Regions from separate parts of the Bacillus sp. Medicinal_06 genome, predicted to be linked through region 3. Evidence: riboswitches for the same ligand, from Rfam matches in the RefSeq annotation. Region 3 holds a riboswitch; each other region holds the start of a gene.
What was found. A riboswitch is a leader RNA that binds a small molecule or an ion and turns the genes downstream of it on or off. The one in region 3 is predicted to bind S-adenosylmethionine.
Positions count from the first base shown of each region.

Region 1: another riboswitch for S-adenosylmethionine. It lies ahead of AC1M36_RS14610 (Na+/H+ antiporter NhaC family protein); the one in region 3 lies ahead of AC1M36_RS00060 (ECF-type riboflavin transporter substrate-binding protein).
Region 2: another riboswitch for S-adenosylmethionine. It lies ahead of AC1M36_RS21770 (methionine ABC transporter ATP-binding protein); the one in region 3 lies ahead of AC1M36_RS00060 (ECF-type riboflavin transporter substrate-binding protein).

Region 1 covers NZ_JBWYHD010000005.1:326,166-331,598, forward strand. The annotation lists gene AC1M36_RS14600 (PspA/IM30 family protein) at 1-274, opposite strand, end outside; gene AC1M36_RS14605 (lmo0954 family membrane protein) at 319-675, opposite strand; gene AC1M36_RS14610 (Na+/H+ antiporter NhaC family protein) at 846-2,162, opposite strand; SAM riboswitch class I at 2,257-2,361, opposite strand; gene AC1M36_RS14615 (ribonuclease FAU-1 family protein) at 2,514-3,032, opposite strand; gene gltP (glutamate/aspartate:proton symporter GltP) at 3,099-4,370, opposite strand; gene AC1M36_RS14625 (murein hydrolase activator EnvC family protein) at 4,789-5,433, shown strand, end outside.
Region 2 covers NZ_JBWYHD010000010.1:122,074-127,506, forward strand. The annotation lists gene AC1M36_RS21755 (IS3 family transposase) at 1-533, shown strand, start outside; gene AC1M36_RS21760 (MetQ/NlpA family ABC transporter substrate-binding protein) at 725-1,564, opposite strand; gene AC1M36_RS21765 (methionine ABC transporter permease) at 1,585-2,250, opposite strand; gene AC1M36_RS21770 (methionine ABC transporter ATP-binding protein) at 2,240-3,259, opposite strand; SAM riboswitch class I at 3,381-3,485, opposite strand; gene AC1M36_RS21775 (cysteine hydrolase family protein) at 4,005-4,562, shown strand; gene AC1M36_RS21780 (hypothetical protein) at 4,783-5,226, shown strand.
Region 3 covers NZ_JBWYHD010000001.1:8,562-13,994, forward strand. The annotation lists gene AC1M36_RS00055 (ABC transporter ATP-binding protein) at 1-690, opposite strand, end outside; gene AC1M36_RS00060 (ECF-type riboflavin transporter substrate-binding protein) at 701-1,249, opposite strand; SAM riboswitch class I at 1,388-1,505, opposite strand; gene AC1M36_RS00065 (aspartate/glutamate racemase family protein) at 1,661-2,341, shown strand; gene AC1M36_RS00070 (ATP-binding protein) at 2,426-4,207, opposite strand; gene AC1M36_RS00075 (Cof-type HAD-IIB family hydrolase) at 4,537-5,397, opposite strand.

The sequences.
Region 1 (5,433 bases), on a different contig from region 3:
CATGCAATTGCATTTCTCCTGCTTCTTGTGCAATTATCGCCTGCTTTGAGCGCTTATTTACGAAATAACGAGCCTGCTCAAGTTCACGGGAAAAGTTAGATTTTAATGTTTTATGACGCTGAATTAATTTTTCAATTTTTGTTACTTCACGCTCACTATCACGTAAATATTGATTTAACATAGCAATTGGATTTTTTCTTTCTTTCTCATCTAATACATTATGAAAATCTGCTAAAATTGCATCGCGTACACGTCCGAATAAAGATTGTTTCATTCTAATCTTCCTCTCTTCTACTTTATGATTTAAATTATTTTATATTAGTTTTTCATTAACTTGTTCCACTCATCTTCAAAGTTGCTATATGGCTTAGAAGCTTCTGAAGCAGCATCCACTACTACATCTTTTTCTTTTTTCCACTCACGGTATCCGTAGTATAGAACGACTAACGCTGCAACACCGATTAGTGCTGGGGAATGAGAAAGGGCAATTGACAAGCCGATTAAACCGGCAATACCCCAAGCTAACTTTCCAAAAAATGATTGTGCTCGCACAAATGATTTATAGCTCCAGTACGCAATTCCTGCTCCAATTGCGAATCCTACAATACCAGCAAGACTACCAAGAGCAATTAAAGCCAAAATACCGGCTGCGATAAACGCTAGAAATTGTTTCATCTTGTGCTTGCCTCCCTTCGATTTGATACTCTTATCTTAACTATTTTTTCGTTTTTCCATAACGAGCTTAAGAACCGTTTTCTAATCAGACTTAAGACCTATTCCAAGTCAGCCTTATATGAAGGTGAATGTAAAGAAAAAGGATGTCTTATATAAGACATCCTTTTTCTTTATGCTGTTTTATGATATTGCTTTTTTTTTGCTACTTTTGAAAATCGTGGAAATCCTATTAAGATAGAAACTACACCACAAATTCCAACTAAAATTGGATAGAACGCATATGGTAATAATTCAACCGGTGACAATGCTGCAAATCCTGCTGCCGTTAACATTTGAGCACCGTATGGAACTAATCCTTGTACAGAGCATGAGAAAAGATCTAACACACTCGCTGATTTTCGTGGATCAATTTCATATTGATCAGCAATATTTTTTGCAAGCGGACCAGTAAAAATAATAGAAATCGTATTATTCGCAGTACACACATTCGTCAAACTTACTAAACCAGCAATTCCAAATTCAGCACCTTTTTTCGAACGAATACTACGTGTTAATGTATTCATTAAATATTGAATACCGCCATTATATTGAATAATTTCAACCATTCCACCGATTAAAATTGCCAGTAATACAAGCTCCATCATTCCACTTATTCCTGTTGTAACACTTTTAAAGAAGCTAGCTAATGTGTAGCTCCCATCAATAAGACCAATAAGTCCTGATAGAACTGTTCCACCTGCTAACACAACGAGCACATTCCACCCAAGTAAAGCTGTAACAAGCACACCCGCATACGGCAATATTTTCACCCAGTCAAATGTATGAGCTTTGATTTCTGTATGGTTTCCTACTGTAAGGAAAACCAATAATACAATTGTAATAATTGCGGCTGGTAAAACGATTAAAAAATTTGTTTTAAATTTATCTTTCATTTCCGTTCCTTGCGAACGAACAGCTGCAATTGTCGTATCAGAAATAAATGATAGATTGTCACCAAACATCGCTCCACCAACAACTGTTGCCATCGTTAACGCAATAGAAATATCTGTTTGCTGGCTAATCCCTACTGCAATTGGAGCTAGCGCTGCAATTGTCCCCATGGAAGTTCCCATCGCTAATGAAATAAAGGCCCCTATAACAAAAATGCCTGCAACAATAAATCCTTGCGGTAAAATAGATAGCGCTAAATTAACTGTAGAGTCAACCCCGCCCATTCCTTTTGCTGTTTCAGAAAACGCACCCGCAAGTACAAAAATCAACACCATAATCATAATATCCGGATTACCAGCCCCTTTGGCAAACCGTTCTACTTTTGATGTAAAGCTTTCTTTTCTATTCATCACTAATGCAGTCCCTACAGCAATTAAAATAGCTACAAGTATCGGCAATTTATAAAAATCCCCTGTAATAATTCCAGAGCCAATAAATAGCGCTAAGAATATTCCAAGCGGTAATAATGCTAAGCCATTTCCCTTCGTTTGTTTCAAAATAACATCTCTCCCTAGTTCTAAACCTTTTCTATCTTATAACAAAAGACCTCTTCCCAAAAGAAGAGGTCTTATACATCTATAAGAAACACTCTCCTCATCTATCAAGCACATGCTTGCTGGATTTGGCACAGCACTCTGTTGTGAGTCCGCTGCCGAGGCATCGTAGGGCCAGTCCCTCCGCCTCTCTTTATAAGAAGGTTTCATATTTTATTTTTAATAATAATTTCTTCCCTAACTTTACTCGCTTACTAATAAAAAGTCAATTATTATTTGCATGAAAATATTTTACATTTTTTGATATTTATACAAAACCATGAAATAAAATAAGCAATCTATAAGAAAAAATACTCATTTTAATTTTTGAATTTCCCTTTCTAAAATTTCGATCCAAAAAAACTTTTTCTTTTCAATTGTTGTAATAATCCACTTAGCTGTATCCCAAGCTACATGATATTCTTCTTTAGAAATATCTCCAGCTACATATGCTTCCTCTAACTCATCTGCATCCAATACATATACATCACCATTAGGTAATAACACCACATCTAAATAGAGATCATCGAAATATGGCATGCCTCTCTCATCTACTTTATAATCTTTGGCCACATCAATATAAAACTGCACTAACTTCTTCTTTTCATTTAACATAGCTGTAATCGCAAAGTTCTTATCATTTATAAAATACTGCATCCATGTGTACCCATCATTTACAATACAAAGTTTTTGATTATTATATTGCTTATAGCTAGGCTCTTTCACTTTTTGCATATGCAGCACACCTAACATTCCTTGCTCAATTGTCTTCACTTCATATGTTTTCTCTATTAACCGTTCCCAAGTAGAGCCATCGCCATATTTTCGTTTCATGATTCCCAACTCCTTTTCTATGCAAAAAAGCCCCCACATCTTATGCGGGGGCTCTGCCAATAGCTATTAAGCTGCCTGTTTTTCAGAAAGCTCTTTTAAATAAGCTTGTCCTTTTTCAGCGTCATATTGACCTTCCCACTTAGACATAACTACAGCTGCTAAAGAGTTACCTACTACGTTAACTGCCGTACGAGCCATATCTAAAATACGGTCAATACCTGCGATAAATGCTAATCCTTCTGCCGGAATACCTACTGTACCAAGTGTTGCTAATAATACAACAAATGATACACCCGGTACACCTGCAATCCCTTTAGATGTAACCATTAATACAAGCAATAATGTAATTTGCTGCGCGAGAGATAAATCAATGCCATACATTTGCGCTAAGAAAATCGCTGCAATAGCTTGATATAAAGTTGATCCATCTAAGTTAAATGAATAACCTGTCGGAATAACGAAAGATGTAATCGCTTTCGGACAACCGAACTTCTCCATTTTCTCCATGATTTTCGGTAAAACCGTTTCTGAGCTTGCAGTAGAATACGCTAAAATAAGCTCATCTTTTAAGATCTTAAAGAATTGGAAAATGTTAATACCAAATATTTTCGCTGTAAGTCCTAATACTACTACAACGAAGAAGATCATTGATCCATATACGACAATTACTAATTTCCCTAACGGAATTAATGAAGCTAAACCAAATTTAGAAACTGTAACACCAATTAATGCGAATACACCAAACGGTGCGAATTTCATAACTTGGTTTGTTACATAAAACATTGAATCCGCTACACCTTGGAAAAATTGAAGAACCGGTCTTCCTCTTTCACCGATCGCTGCAACTCCTAAACCAAATAGTACAGAGAAGAAAATAATAGCAAGCATATCACCTTTTGCTAATGATTCTACAATATTTGTCGGAACAATGTTTACAAATGTATCAGCAAAAGAGTGACTTTGCACTTGCTCTGTCGTTTGCGTATATTTAGAAATATCTGTCTTTGTTAACTTATCCATATCGACGCCGTTTCCTGGTTGGAAAATATTCGCTACCAGTAGGCCAACAACAATCGCAACTGTTGTAATGATTTCAAAATAAAGAATTGTTTTTCCGCCTAATCGACCTAGCTTTTTCACATCACCAACACCAGCAACACCAACAACGATGCTTGCTACGACAATCGGTACAACGATCATTTTAATTAATCGGATGAAAATATCACCAATCGGTTGTAAGTACTTCGCTACTGCCGGATTGTCATAAAAAATCGCCCCAACTGCAATACCAAGCGCAAGCCCTATTAAAATTTGCCATGCAAGTCCTATCCTTTTCATACTTGCTACAACCCCCTTCTTAGATGCATTAACTCTACCATTCTCTCGTTCTATGAAACTAAGAAATTAAGAGTATTACATATTATTCGACAATTCACTACATTTTTGTCCCTGTTAAAAATGATAAATCAAAAAATGAAATCTGACAACAAAATAAGTTTGCGTGAACACAAATAATTTTCTTGACAAAAACAAAACTCATGTCAGAAAACCTAACATGAGAACGATTCCTTAAAGTGTTTATTAATATTTTCTCTACTTTATTTCTATCACATCAAACGACATAATATACAAAAATTACCTCATTTCCGACAATTCATAGTACATTTATAAAACTTTCGTTACATTATGGTTACAACAATAGACAGTATTCTTCCAATTATGATATATACATCATAGGGAAAGGAGCTAGACCATTATGAAAAAGAAATTTGTCGCTTTCAGCGTCTTAGCAGCGAGCACTATTTTTGTTTCCCCATTGCTATCACCAGTATATGCGGAAACAAGTCAAGATAAATTATCTAATATTCAATCCGAATTAGAGGGTAACCAACAAGAATTACAGAACAAATCAGCAGAGAAAGAACAGATGGAAAAAGAGATACAAGACTTACAGAAAAAAATCGATGAATTAACAGCTTCTATAAATAAAAATGAAGCTGATTTAAACGATATACAAACAGAAATTAGTAAAACACAACAAACAATTGCCGATAAGAAGAAACGTATCGAGCAATTACAAACAAATATCGACACTCGTCAAGACGTCATTAAACAACGACTACAATCCATGCAAGAAAAACCACGAACAAATATCGTAACTGAAGTATTGATGAACTCAAATAATTTCGCGGATCTTGTTGATAATATGTATTCCGTTAGCTTGATTTTAAATAACGATACAGAGATTGTAAAAAAACAAACAACTGATCAAGAAACTGTAAAAACAGAAAAAGAAGCTGTTGAAAAGAAAGAACAGCAACTAAACGAATCGAAGCAAAAATTGGAGCAAAAGCAACAAGAACTTCAGAAAAACCACCAAGAACAACAAGCACTTATTAAC
Region 2 (5,433 bases), on a different contig from region 3:
ATTATTCTAATACTTTTCCAAATGTTTTAAACCGTGAATTCAAAGATCGCCAACAAAATGAAGCGCTTGTTACAGACATTACCTACCTACGATTTCAAGAGGGCTTCCGCTATCTTTCTGTTGTACAAGATATTTATAATAACGAAGTTGTTTCTTGGAAAATTTCCAAGCGTAATGATAATGAACTTGTATTAGATACAATTGAAATGTTGGCACAAAAAAGAGATGTGCGTGGAACCATTCTCCATTCAGATCAGGGGTTCCAGTACACATCTCATGCCTACAACAAACGACTTTTAGATTTAGGGATCATTGGCAGCCACTCTCGCAAAGGAAACTGCCATGATAATGCCTGTATCGAGTCATTTTTCTCCCATTTTAAATCGGAGATGTTGTATTTGAATCATTTTAAAACAGAAGCGGATTTAATACAAGCAATCGAAGAATATATTTACTTTTATAACTATAAACGTTTCCAAAAACGACTCAACCATCGAGCTCCGATAGAATATCGAATCTCGATGGCTGCTTAGTCTTTTTAATACTGTCTACTTGACAGGGATAAGACCAGAAAACTCCTGGCCTTTTTCTACCTAACAGACATTGGATTTTATATTATACAGAATTGGAAGGTACAAAATTAGGGTATCGTCCGTTAGGCATGGTATATGTTGAACGAACTAACAGCGGAGGGGTTCCTACTCTTAGTTCGTTCAACCCGATGTTATTTTACGATTTTCTCTAACTCTTCAAGTGAAAGGTCTACCGAAATTGCACCATCTTTTGTGTCTTTCTTAATTGCATCTGTTACTTCTTTTGAATGGTATAATTCAATCACTTTTTTAATCGTTGGATCATTTTTATCTTTCGTGCGAGCCGCAAAAATATTAATATATGGTTTCGCATTCTCGTTTTTTGGATCTTCTAAGAAAATAGGATCTTTCGTTGGGTTTAAACCAGCTTGACCCGCAACACCGTTATTAATAACGGAAGCTGCTACATCTTTTAATACACGTGGCGTTTGCTGCGCAACAACTGGTGTAATTTTTAATTTCTTTGGATTTTCTGCGATACCACTTGGGTCACCAAATAATCCAAAGTCTTTTTTCAACTTTAACAATCCGGCTGCATCAAGAAGTTTTAATGCACGAGCTTGGTTCGTTGGATCATTAGGAATTGCAATTTCTGAGCCAGATGGAATTTCACTTGGTTTTTTATATTTCTCAGAGAATAATCCCATTGGTGCAATTTGAGTTGTTCCAACAGCTGTAATATCTAATTTATGTTCCTTTTTAAACTGCTCTAAAAAGGCAATATGTTGGAATGAATTCAATTCGATATCGCCATCGGCCAACGCCTTGTTTGGTGTTGTATAATCCGAAAACTCTACAAGTTTAACTTTAATTCCTTCTTTTTCAGCTTTCTTCTGAAGAATAGGCCAAGCGTCTCCATCCGTTCCTGTTATACCGACGCGAACTACTTTTTCTTTTGCATCAGCTCCGCAGCCACTTAATACTGATGCACTAACCAGTGCCGATAATACAAATGCTAAAATCTTTTTCATTTCCTTTCCCTCTCTTCCCTTTATGATCTACGTAAGAATACTTTTGCAAAATAGTTTCCTAAGTTTTGTGCAATTTGTACAAGAATAATAAGCAATACAACCGTCACGAACATAACCGACGTATCAAAGCGTTGATAACCATATGTCATTGCTAAGTCACCTAGACCACCGCCACCAACAAGACCGGCAACTGCCGAAAATTCAATTAAACCTACTGTCATAAATGTAACTCCTAAAATTAATGGTGCTAACGCCTCTGGAACAAGAATTTCAAAAACAATTCTTAATGGTGATGCACCCATTGCTTGTGCTGCTTCAATAACTCCCTTTGGTACCGAAACAAGGTTTGTTTCAACCATTCTTGCAATCCCAATTGAAGCAACCAGCGTCATTGGAAAGATTGCTGCTGCCGTTCCGATTGTTGTTCCGATAACAGTGCGCGTTAAAGGACTTAATGCTACTAAAAAGATAATAAATGGAATGGGACGAATCGTATTAATAACAATATTAAGAATAGAAAAGACCAGTTTGTTTTCTAAAAAATTCCCTTTTCTTGTAACATACAAAAGTAAACCTAGAGGTATACCAAGTATTGTGGCAAATATAAGGGTTACAATTACCATCAAGAGGGTATCCCCTGTCGCATCTAATATACGAGGCCAAAATATACTCCAATCAACTCGCATGAGCTTCTACCTCCTTCAACTGCACTTGCAGTCTTAGATGTTGTAATGCTTTTTGAATTTCTTTCTGTTCACCTTGTAGTTCTACAAGAAGATTTCCAAATAAAATATTTTGGAGTTCAATAATATTTCCATAAAGAACATTTACATCAACGTTATAATTTTTCGCAATATACGATAATATCGGTTGTCCTGTCTCTTCTCCAGTAAATGTTAAGCGATAAATCTGTCCACCATTTTGGATTTTAGCAAGAACACTTTCCGGTAAATGATCGTTAATAACAGATCGAACGAAATTTTGTGTCGTCTTTGTTTTTGGCTTTGTAAAAACATCAAATAATGTGCCTTCCTCAATCACTTTTCCTTTTTCCATCACGGCTACATGGTGACAAATTTCTTTCACAACCTGCATTTCATGTGTAATAAGAAGAATTGTTAAATTGTATTCCTTGTTTACTTTCTTTAGTAGATTCAAAATTTCTGTTGTTGTTTCAGGATCTAGTGCCGATGTTGCTTCATCACAAATGAGAATATCTGGTGACGTTGCAAGTGCTCTTGCAATCCCTACGCGTTGCTTCTGACCACCTGATAGTTGTTCTGGATAATAGTTTGCTTTATCTTCTAGTCCGACAAACTTTAGCAGCTCATTTACTCTTTCTTTTATCTCATTCTTTGGCAATTTCGCTAATTTCAATGGATAAGCAATATTCCCAAACACGGTTCTCGAATTAAATAGATTAAAACTCTGAAAAATCATTCCGATTCTTTGTCTTAGCTTTCGTAACTCCTTCGTTGATAAGGAAGTAATATCTTTATCATCTATCGAAATCGTTCCCGCTGTTGGTCGTTCTAACATATTCACTAAACGTAACAGTGTACTTTTTCCAGCTCCACTGAAACCGATAATACCAAATATCTCACCCTTATCAACCGATAATGTTACATCTTCGACGGCATGAACGGATTGCCCGGCTGATTCATATACTTTACTTACATTTTCAAAAGAAATCATTACTTTCCCCTCCTATATGCTGTAATAACTTGAAGCAGAGCTTTGAGGTAAAATAAAAAATGCCCTCCTTCTTATCCGTAATAAAAATAAGAAGAAGAGCACTTATATACTCATTCACATCTTCTCATCTTCCAAGCCTCTCAGAGCTTGCTGGAATTAGCACGGTATTCAAAAACCCGTTGCTGAGGTATCATAGGGCCAGTCCCTCCACCTCTCTGGATAAGAGTGTATCAATTTAGTTGTCATTTAATTAAGTTTTATTATAAAACTCGGAAAAGTTAGAGTCAATAAAAATATTAGAAAATAATATTTTTATTTTCTACAAGATTATAAAACAGAAAGATATTATATCCATTACACTTCTTTCTATTTGATTTTCCCCACTGATTATTAGCCCTCACCAATCGGACTTTTACGGATAGTTTATCTCCCATCTAATTTCTTTAGAAAAGCGGAAGCAGCTCGCTCAGAATCACAGGACGCCCGCGCCTTAGGCAGAGAGGCGTTTTTCGCCTCGTCCGAGGGGGTGAAACGACCGGAGATTCTAGCCGCTAGAGTTGGACATTGCTCCCGCCGAATTTTGAGGTGGGAGTATTACCGCCCTAAAATAGCGGGATAAATCCTAAAGCAAATTTTACATGAATGTAAAATTCTTCTTCACATCTTCTTTCTCAAAGGAAAATATCCTCTGTTAATGGAATAACATTATATGAATAAGAAATAAAGACGGAGGACGATCGTTCATATGAAAACAGCCCTTTTACTCGTTGATATTCAAAATGATTATTTTCCAAATGGTAAAATGGAACTGCGCGGTGCCGTTGAAGCTAGCGAATATGCAAGTCAACTGCTCCAGCATTTTCGAGAAGTGAATCAACCTATATTTCATATCCAACATGTATCTATGAAAGAAAATGCTACTTTTTTTCTCCCGAACACGGAAGGTGTCCACATCCATAAAAATGTTCGCCCCTTAAAAAATGAAACAGTTATTCTCAAAAACTATCCAAACAGCTTTCGGGAAACAGACCTACTAGAGCAATTACAAAACTTAGAAATTGAACATGTGATTATATGCGGGATGATGACTCATATGTGTATTGATGCTACAGTAAGAGCTGCTTTTGATTTCGGTTTTCATTGCACTGTTGTACATGATGCATGCGCAACAAAAGATCTCCTCTTTAAAAATGCTACAATTCCTGCTGTCTATATCCATAATACAATTTTAGCAAGTTTGAATGACGTATATGCAGATGTTATGAGTACAGAAGAATTCTTAAGTTTTAGAAACTCCATCTGAAATAAAAAATCATGTCCCTCACTGACAGAGACATGATTTTTTATACTGCTATTCATAGGCTAATGTAGCTTAAAATCTCCCGAACTTGTTTTCACTTTTTTTCCTCAGCACCTTTACTCCCATTAACTTATTCTTTGACTTCTCTTCATCTTGTATTATTCTTTGTATAATAAATATGATTTAGAGATTCTTATTGTTAAGAATAGAGGGGTGAAAAATCATGCAGCCAATTAAGATTGGGAAATGGATATTGGATGTTGATATTGAGAAGACAAGAGAATTTTATCAAAAAGAGTTCGATACTTGTAAATGCCAGGATTGCAGAAATTATTATATATTAGCTTCTAATGAATTAAAGCCTGCAATTTCTGATATATTTTCTCTATTGGGAATTACCCCCTCAAAACCAGCAGGACTCTCTGCATATCCAACAGAAAACAGCGAGATTCTTCTATACATGGGTCACTATCATTTTGTAGGTAAAATGCTTAAAGGTCCACTGTGTACAACCAGCCATTTTACAGAGGAGAATACAATTGAGTTAGACGGTTTCTGCTTAGGGATTTCAGAAGAGTTACTATTTGTTCCAGAAGAATTTCCAGAACCTATACTACAATTAGAATTTGAAACAAAACTTTCGTATGTTCTTCATGAAAAAGAGTAATGATTTAACAGGTACTTTATTTAACAATTCCCATTTTAAAATGAAACAACTTTATTAACCTTGTGCCATCAATTGAATAGATGGTTATTCTATTTCAAGAATCAAAATTAAACATTATTATTATTTCTGTACCACATTTTCTGAAAAAATACAAAAACACCACTTCCAGTGAGCAAAACTGAAAGCAGTGTCCTTTTGTCTAACCAT
Region 3 (5,433 bases):
TGGTGAATCGATTGCTACAATATTCCCTTCATCTATTAATATAATTTTATCTAAGTCTAATTTTAATATCTCTTCTATTCTATGCTCAATAATAACGATTGTTTTATTTAATTGTTGATGTACCTTTTGAATAAGTTCTACTGCTTTTAAACTACTTATTGGGTCTAGATTTGCTAATGGCTCATCAAATAGTAATATGTCAGCATCCGTCGTTAGTAGCCCAGCAAGAGAGACAGTTTGTTTTTGACCACCAGATAATTCATGTGGGCTTCGTGAGTGAAATCTATGCATCTGTACTTTCTGTAAAGAGTCCATAACAACCGCCTTCATTTCCTCCTGTTCTACGCAATCATTTTCTAACGAAAATGCAACATCTTCCCCTACAGTTAACCCAATAAACTGGGAATCTTGATCTTGCAAAATAGTTCCTACAAGCTTACTTTGCTCAAAAATACTACTTTTTCGTGGATCCTTACCACATATTGAAATGTTCCCAGTACTTGATCCCTCATATGAAAAAGGGATCAGCCCATTTATACAATGGGCCAATGTAGATTTTCCTGATCCACTTCGACCAGCAATCAATACTTTTTCACCTGGATAAATATGAAGTGTGATATTCTTTAAAGTAGGTTCTGTCACTTGTTGATATTGAAATGTAAATTGTTCAAAGGAAATAATCGGCTTCATTGTGCTATCCCTACTTTTCAATTTTTAAATGTGTATGTTTTTTATTTGCTTTCGCTAATCCAAGTGTAATTGGTAAACCAAGGATTAAGAAAACAAGGACATCTGCAATCGTTGCACCAAGTACTTGAATAATAATTTTATCTAAAGGCTCTCCCATCACGATAATATCGAAAGCGCCGGCAAATATAATTCCAATAACAATCCCAAGTAAACCTGTTACAGCAAAATATGAAATATCTCGATTACCGAATGTTCCATTTTCCACACTGAAACTTGCTCGTTTTTGTACAAGTCCCATCGTAAATCCAATAATGCCTGAGCTAAGTACCCATCCCCACCATATTCCCCATCCAGCGATAGTATCTGTCACTGTATGACCGATAAGACCAATCAAAAGTCCTGCAAATGGTCCGAAAATCGCACCAAAAATTGTTAATATGGCCAGAGCTGGTTTTATAAATGTATTTGGGGCAATTGAAAGTCCCCATAGACCTAATACCCCATATATTGCAGAACCAATTCCAATTGCTACGACTAATTTTGTAGATAATTTGTTCATATGAATTCCCCCTCATTCTAGTTAGCTTATATTAGTCCTATATGTAAAAGAAAATGGAATTATTCATCTTCACTTCCTTTCTCCCCAATAAAAAATGACCTCTTATAGAAGAGGTCATTTGCGTATGGATATATGATCCTCTTATCTTTCAAAAGACAATATGTCTTTTGTGGAATTAGCACCTTCCTATTTCTATGAATAAATAGGGGTTGCTGAGGTTTCATAGGGCCGTTCCCTCCACCTCTCTGGATAAGTATTCGTTTGTAATTTGTATTATTGCACTAACGTGAATTAATTTCAATATTATTCTCACTATTTTTATTTTTATATAAAATGACAAATAAATCATTGTATTCTTATCGGAATTATGGAATAATTAATAACAAAACAGGTTAACAGGGGGAATGAGACATGAAAGTAATTGGGTTAATTGGTGGATTAAGCTGGGAATCAACATCTCTTTATTATAAACATATTAATACACTAACTTTATCTCAGTATAATCATAATGCAAAGCTTGTTCTATATAGCATGGATTTTGGCGAAGTGACGAATTTACTACAAAATCAACAATATGAAGAAGTGCAAAACCAACTCGTTCAAGTAGCTAAAAAAGTAGAACACTCCGGTGCAGATTGTATACTTATGTGTTCAAATACAGTACACCAATTTGCGGAAGAAGTAGAAAAAGCAATCTCTATCCCACTTCTTCATATTGGCGATGTAAGCGCTGAAGAAATTGTTGAACATGATGTGAAGCGGATTGGTTTGCTTGGAACAAAACAAACAATGGAACAAGATTTTTATAAAACGAGACTAGCTAATTATGGTATTGAAACAATTATTCCCAAAGAAGATGAACGAAATTTCATTCATCATGTCATTCTCCAAGAGTTAAGTAAAGGTATTATTTTAAAGCAATCCAAAGACCGTTTCTTACAAATTGTTCAAAATCTCATTAAAAACGGGGCAGAAGGAATTTTATTAGGATGCACAGAAATACCGTTACTCATTTCACAACAAGATCTTTCTATCCCTGTATTTGATACTGCTTTTTTACATGCCAAAATTGCAGTGCAATTCGCTGGCTAATCAAGAAAAGAAGCTATCTTACAAGATAATAAGATAGCTTCTTTTCTTTGCTGCTACTCTATATGAAATGGAAATTAATCTCTATTACCAAGACCCTGTTATAGATGGCATAGCTGAATGAGAAGTACCCTGCTCACTTTGAAACATAGGTAAATAAATAGTAACGGATGTTCCTACTCCTACCTCACTCATGATACTAATTCTTCCTTGATGACTTTCAATGATTTTATAACTGAGCATGAGTCCAATGCCAGTTCCTTTTTCCTTTGTACTATAAAAAGGTTCACCAAGCCTTTTTATTCTTTCTTCAGGAATTCCTACGCCCTCATCAACTATATTAATAATAACCTCTTCACGTTCTAATTTTTTCACAGAAATAGAGATTTGCCCTCCATCTGGCATTGCTTCAATTGAGTTTTGTAAAATATTAATAAAAACTTGTTTTAATTGATTTTCACAGCAATCAATTATTAATTCTTTTGATTCTATATGGAGATTAATTTGAATATTTGTCATGATTGCCTTTGTATTAATTAATGAAACGACATTTCTTAATATCAAACAAATATTTTTCTTTTCAGTTGGAATGACATCAGTCTTTGCGATTGATAAAAACTCATGAAGGATAGATTCAATTCGCTCAATTTCTGACAGCATAAGATCGAAGTATTTATCCTGATCTTCTTGATTAATTTGAAATAGTTGAATAAATCCTTTAATCACTGTCAGTGGATTTCGAACTTCATGAGCTACCCCAGCAGCTAACTGTCCAATTGCTGCAAGTGTATCTGATTTATTCAATAACTCTTCAGTCTTTTTCCGCTCAGTAATATCTCGAACAATTATCATAATCTTATCTTGTAAAAGTGGTAAACACCTAGCTTCAAAGAAACTAATACTTCCTTTAAGCGTTAACGGATATTCAACAATAACTGTAGATTCTTTTTGCCTTACTTGGTGAATCGCTCCTCGAAATTGCTGTGCTACAGGTGATGGTAAGACTTCATAAAACTTTTTCCCCATAAACGATTCTGCAGGTACGTAAAACTTAGCTGGTGAACCAGCTTTATAATCTATAATTGTTCCATCAGCTTCGGTTAAAAAACACAAATCAGGTAATGCTTTAAAAATAAGCTCTAGCTCAGATGTTTGTTGCTTTAATTGTTCTTCAATTCCTTTTCGATGCGTAATATCAACTCCAACTGCCCAGTAACTATAACCAGGTACTGGAAAATGTTCTGAGATGTTTGACCACATGATTGTCTTTATTTCTCCATTTTTGCATGTTAAATTCATTTCCCAATCTCGAAAACTTTTTCCACGCATCGAAAATTTCTTTTGAATGTGTCTGCGATAACTTTCATCAGGATATAGCAATTCAAGTGCTTTTGGATTTTCAATGATTTCTTCTGCAGCATAACCTGTTACAAGCTCACATTCTCGGTTCCATAATATAAAATTCCCATCTTTATCAAGAGCATCAACCATAATGGGCATATTTTGCAAGATTGTATGTAACTGTTCTTCTTTTTTAGAAAGTAAATGTATATTTTTTGTTTGATTTTGAAGTTTATTCATTGCATTATCTACAATGAGATTTGAAAGCATTTCGAAGTATTTTTGACAAGTACGGATATCTTTTTTTATTGAACAAGCAACAAATGACCCAAGATGTTGCTCATGTAAAAAAAACGGAATTTCAATCTTTATAAGTTCTATATGTTCTTCTCGATTCATACCAAATGAAAAAATACATTCCATATTTTGATCAAGAAGTTGATGTGAAATGTTTGTTAAGTTATAAAATTGTTCTGCCATGGTTTCTATTGTGTTCACGTCAATGAGTTCCAATAGCCGAGCATTCATTCTCTTTCCACCTCTATATGTAAAATTAATACCATTTTTTATTCACGCTTCTTCATTATACGAATAATGTTCTCGTAGGTATATAGCAAGAGCATAATTATTCAAATAAATTTTATTTTTCAATAAAAAACATTCCCAACGTTCTATAATTCTCTTTATATCAATGTATTGAAATTTAAATATTCACAAAATATTCATAAATATATTGAAAAACATATACATTTTTTTCCAATATATTCTATAAAATAAAAAGTAATAAGGCTTCTATGAATCTCATAGAATACCTTACCCCTAATAAAAATAAAAAAGAATCCAACAAGGATTCTTTTTTATTTTTTGACCATGACATATTGATAAAGAGCATGTGCCACTCCATGTTCTTCATTCGTCAGTGTTTCATAATCACAAATCTGCTTCATTTCGTCTACTGCATTTCCCATTGCGATAGATATATTTGCCTTTTTCATCATAGAAATATCATTTAGACCATCACCTATTGCAACAGTATTTTCTACTGGAATATTAAGATATTCCGCTAAGGTATATAAACCATTACCCTTTTGAGCGTCACAATGATTAATCTCTACATTATGCCAATATGAAGCAGTAATTGCTAGCTCAGTATGATGTTGAAAGTGCATTTTTAACTTTGTTAATTTCTCAATATCATAGGAAAATGGTAAAAGTTTATGCACATAAATCTCTCCTTCTAATATTGATTTACAACTTTCTATTATATGAAACGCTGTATGCTCAAGGTACAACGCTGCAATAGTTTCAAGCTCTTCTTGATCAATATCTTTATTTGACCTTTTTATCCATTCTATTTCATGATTCACACTTTCTTCACCGTATGCCGGAACGTATACTCCCCTGTCTGTATACAGTTGATAATACATACGATTTTGTTCAAGATACTCGACAATTTCGAGTACCTTTGTATTTTGAATTGGGTATCGCTTCATCATTTGTTGATCTGTATAAATAAGAGCACCGTTTTCTGCGATAATAGGACATTGTAAATTAGCTTCTAGTAGCAAATGTTCAATATCTACGATAGAACGTCCTGTACAAATCACCACTACATGTCCCTGCTCCTGACATTTCCGAATTGCTTCTGCATTTTCTTTACTAATTATTTTATTTCCTGAAAGAAGAGTTCCATCTAAGTCAATTGCGATTAGTTTCATTGTTTCGTCACCACTTTCTATAAATAAACATACTCG